3 regions of the Pseudomonas sp. S1_E05 genome follow, and region 2 is predicted to be linked to each of the others. Evidence: predicted binding sites of a transcription regulator. Region 2 holds the regulator's gene; each other region holds the start of a gene.
What was found. The regulator sigma-54, encoded in region 2, starts transcription at its own class of promoters, with help from an activator protein. The targets are predictions, from matches to a motif close to ANTGGCATNNANNTTGCTNT.
Positions count from the first base shown of each region.

Region 1 (3,621 bases), 920 kb from region 2:
CCGCAGTAGCTTTTACGCCTGGCGCAAGCGCCAAGGCAGAGCAAATCCTGAACGGGACAAGCTCAAAGCCGCGCTGGTCAGGCACCACAAGGCGTCCAGAGAGTCGGCCGGCGCACGTACTTTGTCCAAGGAGCTACAAGCCAAAGGGCATCGTATCGGGCGTTATATGGCTCGCAGTTTGATGCGCGAAGCTGGCATCGCTAGTCGTCAGCGCCGGCGCCATAAGTACAAGTCGCCGGGTGTGGAGGCCTTGGTGGCGCCGCACGTGCTCAAGCGAAAATTTGATGTGACGGCGGTTAATCAGGTGTGGTGTGGCGACGTGACATACATCAAGGTCGGCAAGCGGTGGATGTACTTCGCCGCCGTTTTGGATCTGTACGCTCGCAGGATCGTAGGGTGGTCGTTCTCGATGATTTCTGATGCCAACCTGACCTGCGAAGCGCTACGCATGGCGGTTGAGCTGCGCGGCCATCCCCAGGATGTGTTGTTTCATTCTGATCAAGGTTGCCAGTACACCAGCCATAAATTCCGAAATGCGCTTGTGAAACATCGGTTTAGGCAAAGTATGAGCCGTAAAGGCGAGTGCTGGGACAATGCCCCGATGGAGCGTTTCTTTGGTAGTTTGAAGTCCGAGTGGGTGCCTGAAACGGGCTACAAACTGGAGCATGAGGCCCGGGCAGATGTGCAGCGCTATGTCTCGCGCTACAACATCAGTAGGCCTCACAGCTATAACGACTACAGGTCGCCGGTCGTGAAGGAAAGGTTGGCGGCGTGAACCGTAATCAGTGTCCAAGATTACTTGACCAGTTCAGCTTGCTCGCGATAGCGGTAGACCAGTCGCCAGCTTTATATCTGGCACACCGCCATCGCGGGCAAGCCCGCTCCTACAGTGGAGTCCTGCTATTTATTTGTATCGGTGCATCGCAATCCATGTGAACGTTCCCCCAAGCCCAAAGTCCAGATAAATGTGAACCCACATACGGGTTTGTTCGAGGAGGCTTTGATGCAAAAGTGGAAAGTCACTTTCGTGGATGATCACGGCGAAACAGTCGATGAAGTCTTTGAGTGTGAGCAGTGCCCGGATAACGAGCAAGCCGCCAAACTCATCAAGGCTCGGCTCCTGCCAGTCGCCGCCGAACTGGATCTGAACGATCTGGAAGGGCGAACCAGCGACGCGAGTGTAAAAAGTCTCAAGATTCAGAACAGCATACAAATCCTCGGTATCTCCCCCGTCTGAAACACCTCACCGCACATCTGCTACAACCAGGCCTTGGCAGCTCGACTTGCAAGGGGCTAATCTGCAAGCGAGATCAGCGAATGGATCGCTAAGGTCTGGTCTTGTCAGCTACATGCTTGTTCCCATCGCAGTGCCCGCGTTGTTTGTGCGGGCGTAGGGAGTACGGAAAGTCTATCCATCGGTTTAAGGAGGACGTTTCATGAGCACAGAAGCCTATCAAGAAGACATCAGCAGCTCGGTGCTGCGCCGCATGAAAGAAGGCGGTTTCGATTTTTCACGGTTCCATCCCATCGAGTTCTACGCCATTTTCCCGGACGAGGAGCGGGCTCGCAGGGCGGCAGGGCATTACTGTGGTGAATCCTTGAATGCACAAGTCAGCGCGCGCGACGATGGCGCATGGTCTCTGGAACTGAGCAAAGTGATGTACGCCACCTACGACGGTATCGGCGACTTTGAGCAGGATTTCGAGGCCGTGGTCGAACCGCTCGGCGGCATCATCGAAGGATGGGGCGTCAAGCAGGAGGTGCGAGGGCGACTCGCCTGACAACCGCACTCAATAACGGCTGACCTTAGGGTTGGCCGTTTTCGTTTGAGCAGGGTGAAACCCGTCTTGGCAAAATCCTGAAACAAGAATGGATGACAAAAAAAAGCCGCCTGGAGAGGCGGCTAAAAGGGAAGTTCGGGGAGCAAATCCAGCGAATGGGTGGATTATCCGCATCGACAGCCGAGCAGTGAAATCAACTCTGGCTATGCTGCTGATAGACCGCAGCATTGCCTTGCAATGAAGCGGGGATGATCAGGTTGGAGCATTTGTCGCACAGGAATGGTGCGGCCAATGCAGTTTGAATATCCAACCGATTGATATTAAAGCGTTTATGCCGATGGCACGGGCCTTGCGAAGGCCTGTTAGTCCGGGTGACAAGGAGTACGGCATGATCCGCACCTATTACGATGAAATGTACGATGCCGGCGGCCAGGTTCGCCCGCATTACCGGGAATTTGCCCGTTGGCTGGCCGAAACGCCGGATGAGCTGCTGGCTCAGCGCCGTCGCGAAGCCGATCTGCTGTTCCATCGCGCCGGGATTACCTTCACGCTCTATGGGGACGAGCAGGGCACCGAGCGCCTGATTCCCTTCGACACCATCCCGCGCAGTATCCCCGCCAGTGAATGGCGGATTGTCGAGCGCGGTTGCATCCAGCGGGTCAAGGCGTTGAACATGTTCCTCGCCGACCTCTACCACGAGCAGCGCATCATCAAGGCCGGCATCATCCCGGCCGAGCAGGTGCTGGCCAACGAGCAATACCAGTTGGCGATGCAGGGGCTGGATCTGCACCGCGATATCTATTCGCACATCTCCGGCGTCGATCTTGTGCGCGATGGCGATGGCACGTACTACGTGCTCGAAGACAACTTGCGCACCCCCAGCGGTGTCAGCTACATGCTCGAAGATCGCAAGATGATGATGCGGCTGTTCCCCGAGTTGTTCTCGACCCAGCGCATCGCGCCGATCGACCACTACCCGAACCTGTTGCTCGACACCCTGAAAAGCTCCAGCCCGATCGACAACCCCAGCGTGGTGGTGCTGACGCCGGGGCGCTTCAACAGCGCGTTCTTCGAGCATGCATTCCTCGCCCGTGAAATGGGCGTCGAGCTGGTGGAAGGCGCCGACCTGTTCGTGCGCGATGACAAGGTGTTCATGCGCACCACGGACGGGCCGAAAGCCGTCGATGTGATCTACCGCCGGCTCGACGACGCATTCCTCGACCCGCTGGCGTTCAATCCGGATTCGATGCTCGGTGTTCCGGGGCTTTTGTCGTCCTACCGCTCAGGGAACGTGGTGCTGGCCAATGCCATCGGTACCGGCGTGGCAGACGACAAGTCGGTGTATCCGTTCGTCACCGACATGATCCGTTTTTACCTGGATGAAGAGCCGATCTTGAAGAACGTTCCTACATACCAGTGTCGTAATCCTTCCGAGCTTTCCCACGTCCTGGCCCATCTGCCGGACCTGGTGGTCAAGGAAACCCAGGGTTCCGGCGGTTACGGGATGCTGGTGGGGCCGGCCGCGACGACGGCGGAGATCGAGTCGTTCCGCGCGCGCATCAAGGCCAAGCCCCATGCTTATATCGCGCAACCGACGTTGTCTTTGTCGACCTGTCCGACCTTCGTCGAGAACGGCATAGCACCGCGGCATATCGACCTGCGCCCGTTTGTATTGTCAGGCCGCGAAACCCGGGTCGTGCCCGGTGGTTTGACCCGCGTTGCCCTGCGAGAAGGCTCCCTGGTGGTGAATTCCTCCCAGGGTGGCGGAACCAAGGACACCTGGGTGGTCGAGGATTGAAGGAAGCCTGCCATGTTAAGTAGAACTGCCTCGGATTTGTAT
Region 1 covers NZ_JBFRHM010000001.1:2,883,107-2,886,727, reverse strand. Annotated here, with positions in the region: one part of gene AB4N33_RS13310 (IS3 family transposase) at 1-775, shown strand, start outside; gene AB4N33_RS13305 (hypothetical protein) at 1,004-1,237, shown strand; gene AB4N33_RS13300 (ribonuclease E inhibitor RraB) at 1,437-1,781, shown strand; gene AB4N33_RS13295 (circularly permuted type 2 ATP-grasp protein) at 2,170-3,579, shown strand; gene AB4N33_RS13290 (alpha-E domain-containing protein) at 3,592-3,621, shown strand, end outside.
Region 1: a site for sigma-54 is predicted at 2,118-2,137, ahead of AB4N33_RS13295 (circularly permuted type 2 ATP-grasp protein). Genes of this name have one in related genera too.

Region 2 (3,621 bases):
GTCTACCGGCGCGCCGTCGATGGCGTCGAAATCGATGGGTGCATCCAGGTGCATCAAGGCGCTGACGGGCGAGGTGCAACCCTTGAGCCGGCAGTGCGGAATGGCGATGCCGTTGCCAAAACCGGTCGAGCCGAGTTTTTCACGGGCGATCAGTGCCTCGAAGACATCTTGCATCTCCAGATCGGGGACTTCCCGTGCGATCAGGTTGGCAATTTGCTCAAGGGCTTTCTTTTTGCTGCCGCCCGGCACGTTCACGAGGGAACGGCCGGGGGTCAGTATGCTTTCAAGTCGGATCATGGGTAGGGAGTGTTAACGACCGGTTGCGCCCTGGAGGAGGCTCTGGGTCTTTTCCTTATGCTTTTTGAGTTGTTTATCCAGCTTGTCGGTCAGTGCGTCGATGGCCGCGTACATATCGGTATGTTCCGCGTTGGCGACCACTTCACCGCCAGGAATATGCAAGGTGGCTTCGATTTTCTGTTTGAGCTTTTCGACGGTCATCGTGACCTGGACATTGGTGATCTTGTCGAAGTGTCGCTCCAGCCGATCGAGTTTTTCGCCGATGTAGGTGCGAAGAGGTTCGGTCACTTCCAGTTGGTGTCCACTGATGTTGACTTGCATACAGCTTCTCCTTCGTTGCCAGTGCATAAAGCGGCAAACAAATGTTTGCCACTGGAACGCTGTGGCGTGGCCCTACATCAACCGCTTGCGTTCGCTCGAAGGCGCGATCCCGAGGGATTCACGGTACTTGGCGACGGTGCGGCGAGCCACCTGAATGCCTTGTGCCTCCAGTAAACCAGCGATCTTGCTGTCACTCAACGGCTTTTTCTGATTTTCCGCCGCTACCAGTTTTTTGATGATCGCGCGGATCGCCGTGGACGAGCATTCACCGCCTTCGGAGGTGCTGACATGGCTGGAGAAAAAGTATTTCAGCTCATAAATACCCCGCGGGGTATGCATGAACTTTTGCGTCGTCACGCGGGATATCGTCGATTCGTGCATGCCCACCGCTTCGGCGATGTCATGCAACACCAGCGGTTTCATCGCTTCGTCGCCGTACTCCAGAAAACCGCGCTGATGCTCGACGATCTGGGTGGCTACTTTCATCAGTGTTTCGTTTCGGCTCTGCAGGCTCTTGATGAACCAGCGCGCTTCCTGCAACTGATTGCGCATGAAGGTGTTGTCGGCACTGGTGTCGGCGCGGCGCACGAAACCGGCGTACTGGGCGTTGACCCGCAGGCGTGGCACCGATTCCTGGTTCAGCTCCACCAGCCAGCGCTCGTTGTCCTTGCGTACGATGACGTCGGGGACGACGTATTCGGCTTCGGTGGACTCGATTTGCGAGCCCGGGCGCGGGTTCAGGCTTTGCACCAGCTCGATCACCTGGCGCAGTTCGTCTTCCTTGAGCTTCATGCGGCGCATCAGCTGGCTGTAGTCGCGGCCGCCGAGCAGGTCGATGTAGTCGGTGACCAGACGCTTGGCCTCTGCCAGCCAGGGTGTCTTGGCGGGGAGCTGGCGCAGTTGCAGCAGCAGGCACTCACCCAGGTTTCGGGCGGCGATGCCGGCAGGTTCGAATTGCTGGATGCGGTGCAGGACGGCTTCGATTTCGTCCAGTTCGATGTCCAGTTCCGGATCGAAGGCTTCGAGGATCTCCTCGAGCGTTTCGTCCAGGTAGCCCTGATTGTTGATGCAATCGATCAGGGTCACGGCGATCAAACGATCGGTATCGGACATCGGTGCCAGGTTCAACTGCCACAGCAGGTGACTTTGCAGGCTTTCGCCGGCCGATGTGCGGGTGGTGAAATCCCACTCGTCGTCATCGCTGCTGGGCAGGCTGCTGGCACTGGTCTGATAGACGTCTTCCCAGGCGGTGTCGACGGGCAGTTCGTTGGGGATACGCTCGTTCCAGTCGCCTTCTTCGAGGTTGTCGACCGTCGGCGCGCTTTCCTGGTAGGAGGTTTCCTGAGTGTCGGGGGTGGGCTTCTGTTCGACGTTGTCGGCCATCGGGTCGGTGTTGTCGAAGTCGTCGCCTTCCTCCTGGCGTTCGAGCATCGGATTGGACTCCAAGGCCTCCTGGATTTCCTGTTGCAGGTCCAGGGTCGACAATTGGAGCAGGCGGATGGCCTGTTGCAGCTGCGGTGTCATCGTCAGCTGCTGGCCCATTCTCAAGACTAGCGATGGTTTCATGGCAGGGGCTTAACACCTTTTTCCGGCGCACATGCGCCATCCACTACAGGGCGCCGAAGCGCCAAACATAAGCAAATTATATGCCTGAAACAGCAGCGTTTGCCTAGAGCGCTGTAACAATAAAAAAGCCTTGATTTTTTATTGATACAAGCGCTCGGTAGATCAGCCAGGGACCTCGACGCTTAAAGGCGGAACTCGTGGCCCAGGTACACTTCCTTGACCAGGTCGTTGGCCAGGATGGTTTCAGCGTCACCTTCGGCAATCAGTTGGCCATCGTTGACGATGTAGGCGGTTTCGCAGATATCCAGGGTCTCACGGACGTTGTGGTCGGTGATCAGCACGCCAATGCCTTTGGCCTTGAGGTGATGGATGATCTGCTTGATGTCACCGACCGAGATCGGGTCCACGCCGGCGAAAGGTTCGTCGAGCAGGATGAATTTCGGGCTGGTCGCCAGGGCGCGAGCAATTTCCACGCGGCGGCGTTCACCACCGGACAGGCTCATACCGAGGTTGTCGCGGATGTGGCTGATGTGGAATTCCTGCAACAGGCTTTCCAATTCCTTGCGACGGCCGGCCTTGTCGAGTTCCTTGCGGGTCTCGAGGATCGCCATGATGTTGTCGGCGACCGAGAGCTTGCGAAAGATCGACGCTTCCTGCGGCAGATAGCCGATACCGGCTTTTGCGCGGCCGTGCATCGGCTGGTGGCTGACGTCGAGGTCATCGATCAGGACGCGGCCCTGATCGGCCTGGACCAAGCCAACGATCATGTAGAAGCAGGTGGTCTTGCCGGCGCCGTTAGGGCCAAGCAGGCCGACGATCTGACCGCTGTCGATGGACAGGCTGACGTCGCGCACGACCTGGCGGCTCTTGTAGCTCTTGGCCAGATGCTGAGCTTTCAGAGTTGCCATTTACGGGGCCTTTTGCTCTTCGGTTTTCTTTTTAGGCTGGATCACCATGTCGATACGCGGACGCGACTCTGTCACGTTGGTACCCGTGGCGCGGCCGGCACTGGCAAGTTTCTTGTTGGTGTCATAGACGATTTTCTCGCCCTGGGTCACGTTGCCGTCCTTGTCGATGACCTTGGCGCGGTCGATCAGCACGACGCGGTCCTGCGTGGCGTGGTACTGGATGGTGACGCCGTAGCCCTGCACCGGTTTGGTGTCGCCCGCCGTTTGCAGTTGCTCGAAGTAGGCGAGGTTGCCCACCGAGGTCACCACGTCGATGTCACCGTTGGGCGCCCGGGTCATGGTGACCTTGTTGCCGGTGACCTTCATCGAGCCCTGGGTGATGACCACGTCGCCCGTATAGGTGGCCACGCCGTTCTTGTCGTCCAGTTGGGCGTCGTCGGCCTGGATGCGGATAGGCTGCTGCTGATCGTTCGGCAGAGACCAGGCGCTCACGCTTCCCAGTGCTGCGCTCAGACCGAGCAAAATAGGG
Region 2 covers NZ_JBFRHM010000001.1:3,806,922-3,810,542, reverse strand. Annotated here, with positions in the region: gene ptsN (PTS IIA-like nitrogen regulatory protein PtsN) at 1-297, opposite strand, end outside; gene hpf (ribosome hibernation-promoting factor, HPF/YfiA family) at 310-618, opposite strand; gene AB4N33_RS17715 (RNA polymerase factor sigma-54) at 691-2,184, opposite strand; gene lptB (LPS export ABC transporter ATP-binding protein) at 2,367-3,092, opposite strand; gene lptA (lipopolysaccharide transport periplasmic protein LptA) at 3,093-3,621, opposite strand, start outside.

Region 3 (3,621 bases), 2.6 Mb from region 2:
GTTGATCGCCGACGTCCTCGCCGGGCTCGGCGCGCCGAACATCGACGGAGATGCGCCCTGGCAGACCCCCGGATTATTTCGCCGGATGAGCGATGCCAAACGCTTGAACGATGTCCTGGGCTGTCACTTCATCGAACCCTACCAACGCTCCCACAGGGATTTGGGCTAAACACACATTCTGTGAGCGACCCGGCCCCCTGTAGGAGCGAGCTTGCTCGCGATAGCGGTGGGGCAGTCAGCATTGCTGTCGGCGGGATTGATGCCATCGCGAGCCAGCTCGCTCCTACAGAAGGCTTCGGAAATGCTTGAGATGTTATAGGGTAACAATATAAGGTGCTGGCCCCCGTGCCTGCACTGCGAATACCCCATGACCCTCACACCACCGCGTTCCACCGTCGTCCGGCTCCTGAGCATCGATGCACTCAGAGGCCTGGTGATTCTGTTCATGCTGCTCGATCACGTGCGCGAAACCTTCTTCCTGCACCATCAGGTGGGCGATCCCATGAGCGTTGCCACGACTGAACCCGCGTTGTTCTTCAGTCGCACCCTGGCGCACCTGTGTGCCCCGGTGTTCGTGCTGCTCACTGGCCTGTCGGCATGGCTGTACGGCGAGAAGTACGCGGGCAAGGGCGACGTCTGTCGTTTCCTGTTCAACCGCGGGCTGTTTCTGGTGGTGCTCGAATTCACCCTGGTCAATTTCGCCTGGACCTTCCAGCTGCCGCCAAGCGTCATTTACCTGCAAGTGATCTGGGCCATCGGCCTGAGCATGATCGCGTTGTCGGCACTGGTCTGGCTGCCGCGCCCGGTTTTGTTGCTCCTGAGCGTTGTGATCATCGCCGGGCACAACCTGTTGGACACGCTGCATTTCCCGGTTGAATCGGCCATGCACATACCCTGGGCAATCTTGCATGATCGCGGTTGGATCGAATTGACCGATGGCCTGCGCCTGCGCACCTCCTATCCGCTGTTGCCGTGGATCGGCGTGATCGGCCTCGGCTACGCCATGGGGCCGTGGTTCGGGAAAATGGCCGATGTCGGCGCACGGCAACGCGCATTGCTGATCAGTGGTGTCGTCGGTCTGGCCGGGTTCGTTGCCCTGCGTTTGCTCAACGGCTATGGCGAAAAATCCTGGAGCGTGGGCGAGTCGTCCGTGCAAACGCTGATGAGTTTTTTGAACATCACCAAATACCCGCCGTCATTGTTGTTCCTGACCTTGACCCTCAGCGTCGGCTGCTTGCTGCTCCTGTGGTTTGAACGGCAACGCCCCTGGTTGCGCCCGCTGGCGGTGTTCGGTTCGGCGCCGATGTTCTTCTACCTGTTGCACCTGTATGCGCTGAAAGTGCTGTACCTCATTGCGGTCGCGCTGTTCGGCCTGAACCAGGGCAACTGGTTTGGCTTCAGCTCGATAGGTGCGGTGTGGTTGACCGCGTTGTTGCTGGCCGTCGCCCTGTATCCACCGGTCAAGGCCTTTGCCGCATTGAAGGCGCGCCGTCGTGACCTTGCCTGGCTCAAATACCTTTGACCGTGCACTTTTATAAAGCCCCATTGCTGTGCGTTGCACTATGCGAAGGCAAAACTCTAGGGCGAGAGGGATTGGAGAGCTGACGCCCAAGTGCCCGTAAATCGGGGCGTTTGGTCACGCTCGAAGGAATCTGGCACAAACACTGCAATACACCTGGCAGGCCCACCACAAACGCAGTCGAGTGGGCAGCCCGCTTGGTCAACGACGATCGAAACAAGGGCAACATCGGTGGATCAGGCATAGCTGTCTGGGCTCAACACCGCAAAAGAACAGGCAAAGACGCCTGGAACCGCAAGGTTTCAGGCGTTTTTTTTGCTTTTTGAACCGTTTTAGCCAGGTGCTCCTTATGAACTCCAATGTTGCCGCGTTGAACAAATTGCAAACGCTGATCGTGATCGGCAATGGCATGGTTGGCCATCACTGCGTCGAACAGTTGATCGAGAAGGGCGCGCTTGAGCACTACCACATTCATGTGTTCAGCGAAGAGCCGATGCGTGCCTACGATCGTGTGCATCTGTCGGAGTATTTCACCGGTCGCGACGCCGAATCCCTGGCCCTGGGCGATGCCGCGTTGTACCAGACACCCGGCGTGACCCTGCACCTGGGCGTGCCAGTGCTGGAAATCGAGCGTGCCACCCGCCATGTGGTCACCGCACAAGGCGGCATCGCCTACGACAAATTGATCCTGGCCACCGGCTCCTATCCGTTCGTGCCACCGGTGGAAGGTGCCGAGGGCAATTCGCGCCTGGTGTATCGCACCCTCGAAGACCTCGATGCCATCCGCGCCGCAGCCGCCAATGCCCGTCGTGGTGTGGTGGTCGGCGGTGGCCTGTTGGGCCTGGAAGCGGCCAATGCCCTGAAAAGCCTGGGCCTGGAAGCCCATGTGGTGGAATTCGCCCCGCGCCTGATGCCGGTGCAACTGGACGACATGGGTGGTCTTGCACTCAAGGCACAGATCGAACGCCTGGGCGTCGGTGTGCACCTGTCCCGTGCCACGCAGTCGATCAGCGCCGGTGACGAGTATCGCTATCGGATGAATTTCGCCAATGACGAGTTCCTCGAAACCGACCTGATCGTGTTCTCCGCCGGCATCCGTGCGCAAGACGCGCTGGCTCGCCAATGCGCGCTGGAGATCGGCCCGCGCGGCGGCGCCGTGATCGACAACCATTGCCTGAGCAGTGATCCGCACATCTACGCCATCGGTGAATGCGCCTCGTGGAACGGTAGCCTGTTCGGCCTGGTCGCGCCGGGCTACCAGATGGCGCGCAACGTCGCTGCACAGTTGTGCAACGAAGTGGCAGAACCGTTCATGGGCGCCGACATGTCGACCAAGCTCAAGCTGCTGGGTGTCGACGTTGGTTCGATCGGCGACGCCCAGGGCAGCACCCCGGGCTCGCGCAGCTTCCAGTTCGTCGATGAAGCCAGCGCCAGCTATCGCCGGTTGGTGGTGAGTGCCTGCGGCAAGTATGTGATCGGCGCGGTGCTGGTCGGCGACAACAGCTATTACGACACGCTGCTGCAATACGCGCAGAACGCCATCGCCTTGCCCGCGGAACCGGCCGGCCTGATCCTGCCGACCTCCGAAGGCGCGCCGACCCTGGGCCCAGGCGCTTTGCCGGAGTCGGCCACCATCTGTTCGTGCCACAACGTCACCAAGGGCTCGATCTGCTCAGCCATTGACGGCGGCTGCACCGACCTCGGTCTGCTCAAATCGCAAACCAAGGCCTGCACCGGTTGCGGCGGCTGCGCCGGGCTGCTCAAGCAGGTCTTCGAACATGAGCTGATCGCGCGCGGCGTCAGTGTCGACAAGAGCCTGTGCGAACATTTTGCCTACACCCGTCAGGAGTTGTACGCATTGGTGCGGGTGGAAGGGGGGATCAGCTTCGACGAACTGCTGGCCAAGCATGGCCGTGGCCACATTGGCTGCGACATCTGCAAGCCTGCCGTCGGTTCGATCCTCGCGTCCTGCTGGAATCAGCCGATCATGGACGCTTCGCTCGTGCCGTTGCAGGACACCAACGACACCTTCATGGCCAACATGCAGAAGAACGGCACGTATTCGGTGGTGCCGCGCATTCCCGGTGGCGAAATCACCGCCG
Region 3 covers NZ_JBFRHM010000001.1:1,162,914-1,166,534, forward strand. Annotated here, with positions in the region: gene AB4N33_RS05420 (hypothetical protein) at 1-169, shown strand, start outside; gene AB4N33_RS05425 (acetyltransferase domain-containing protein) at 368-1,522, shown strand; gene nirB (nitrite reductase large subunit NirB) at 1,869-3,621, shown strand, end outside.
Region 3: a site for sigma-54 is predicted at 1,822-1,841, ahead of nirB (nitrite reductase large subunit NirB). Genes of this name have one in related genera too.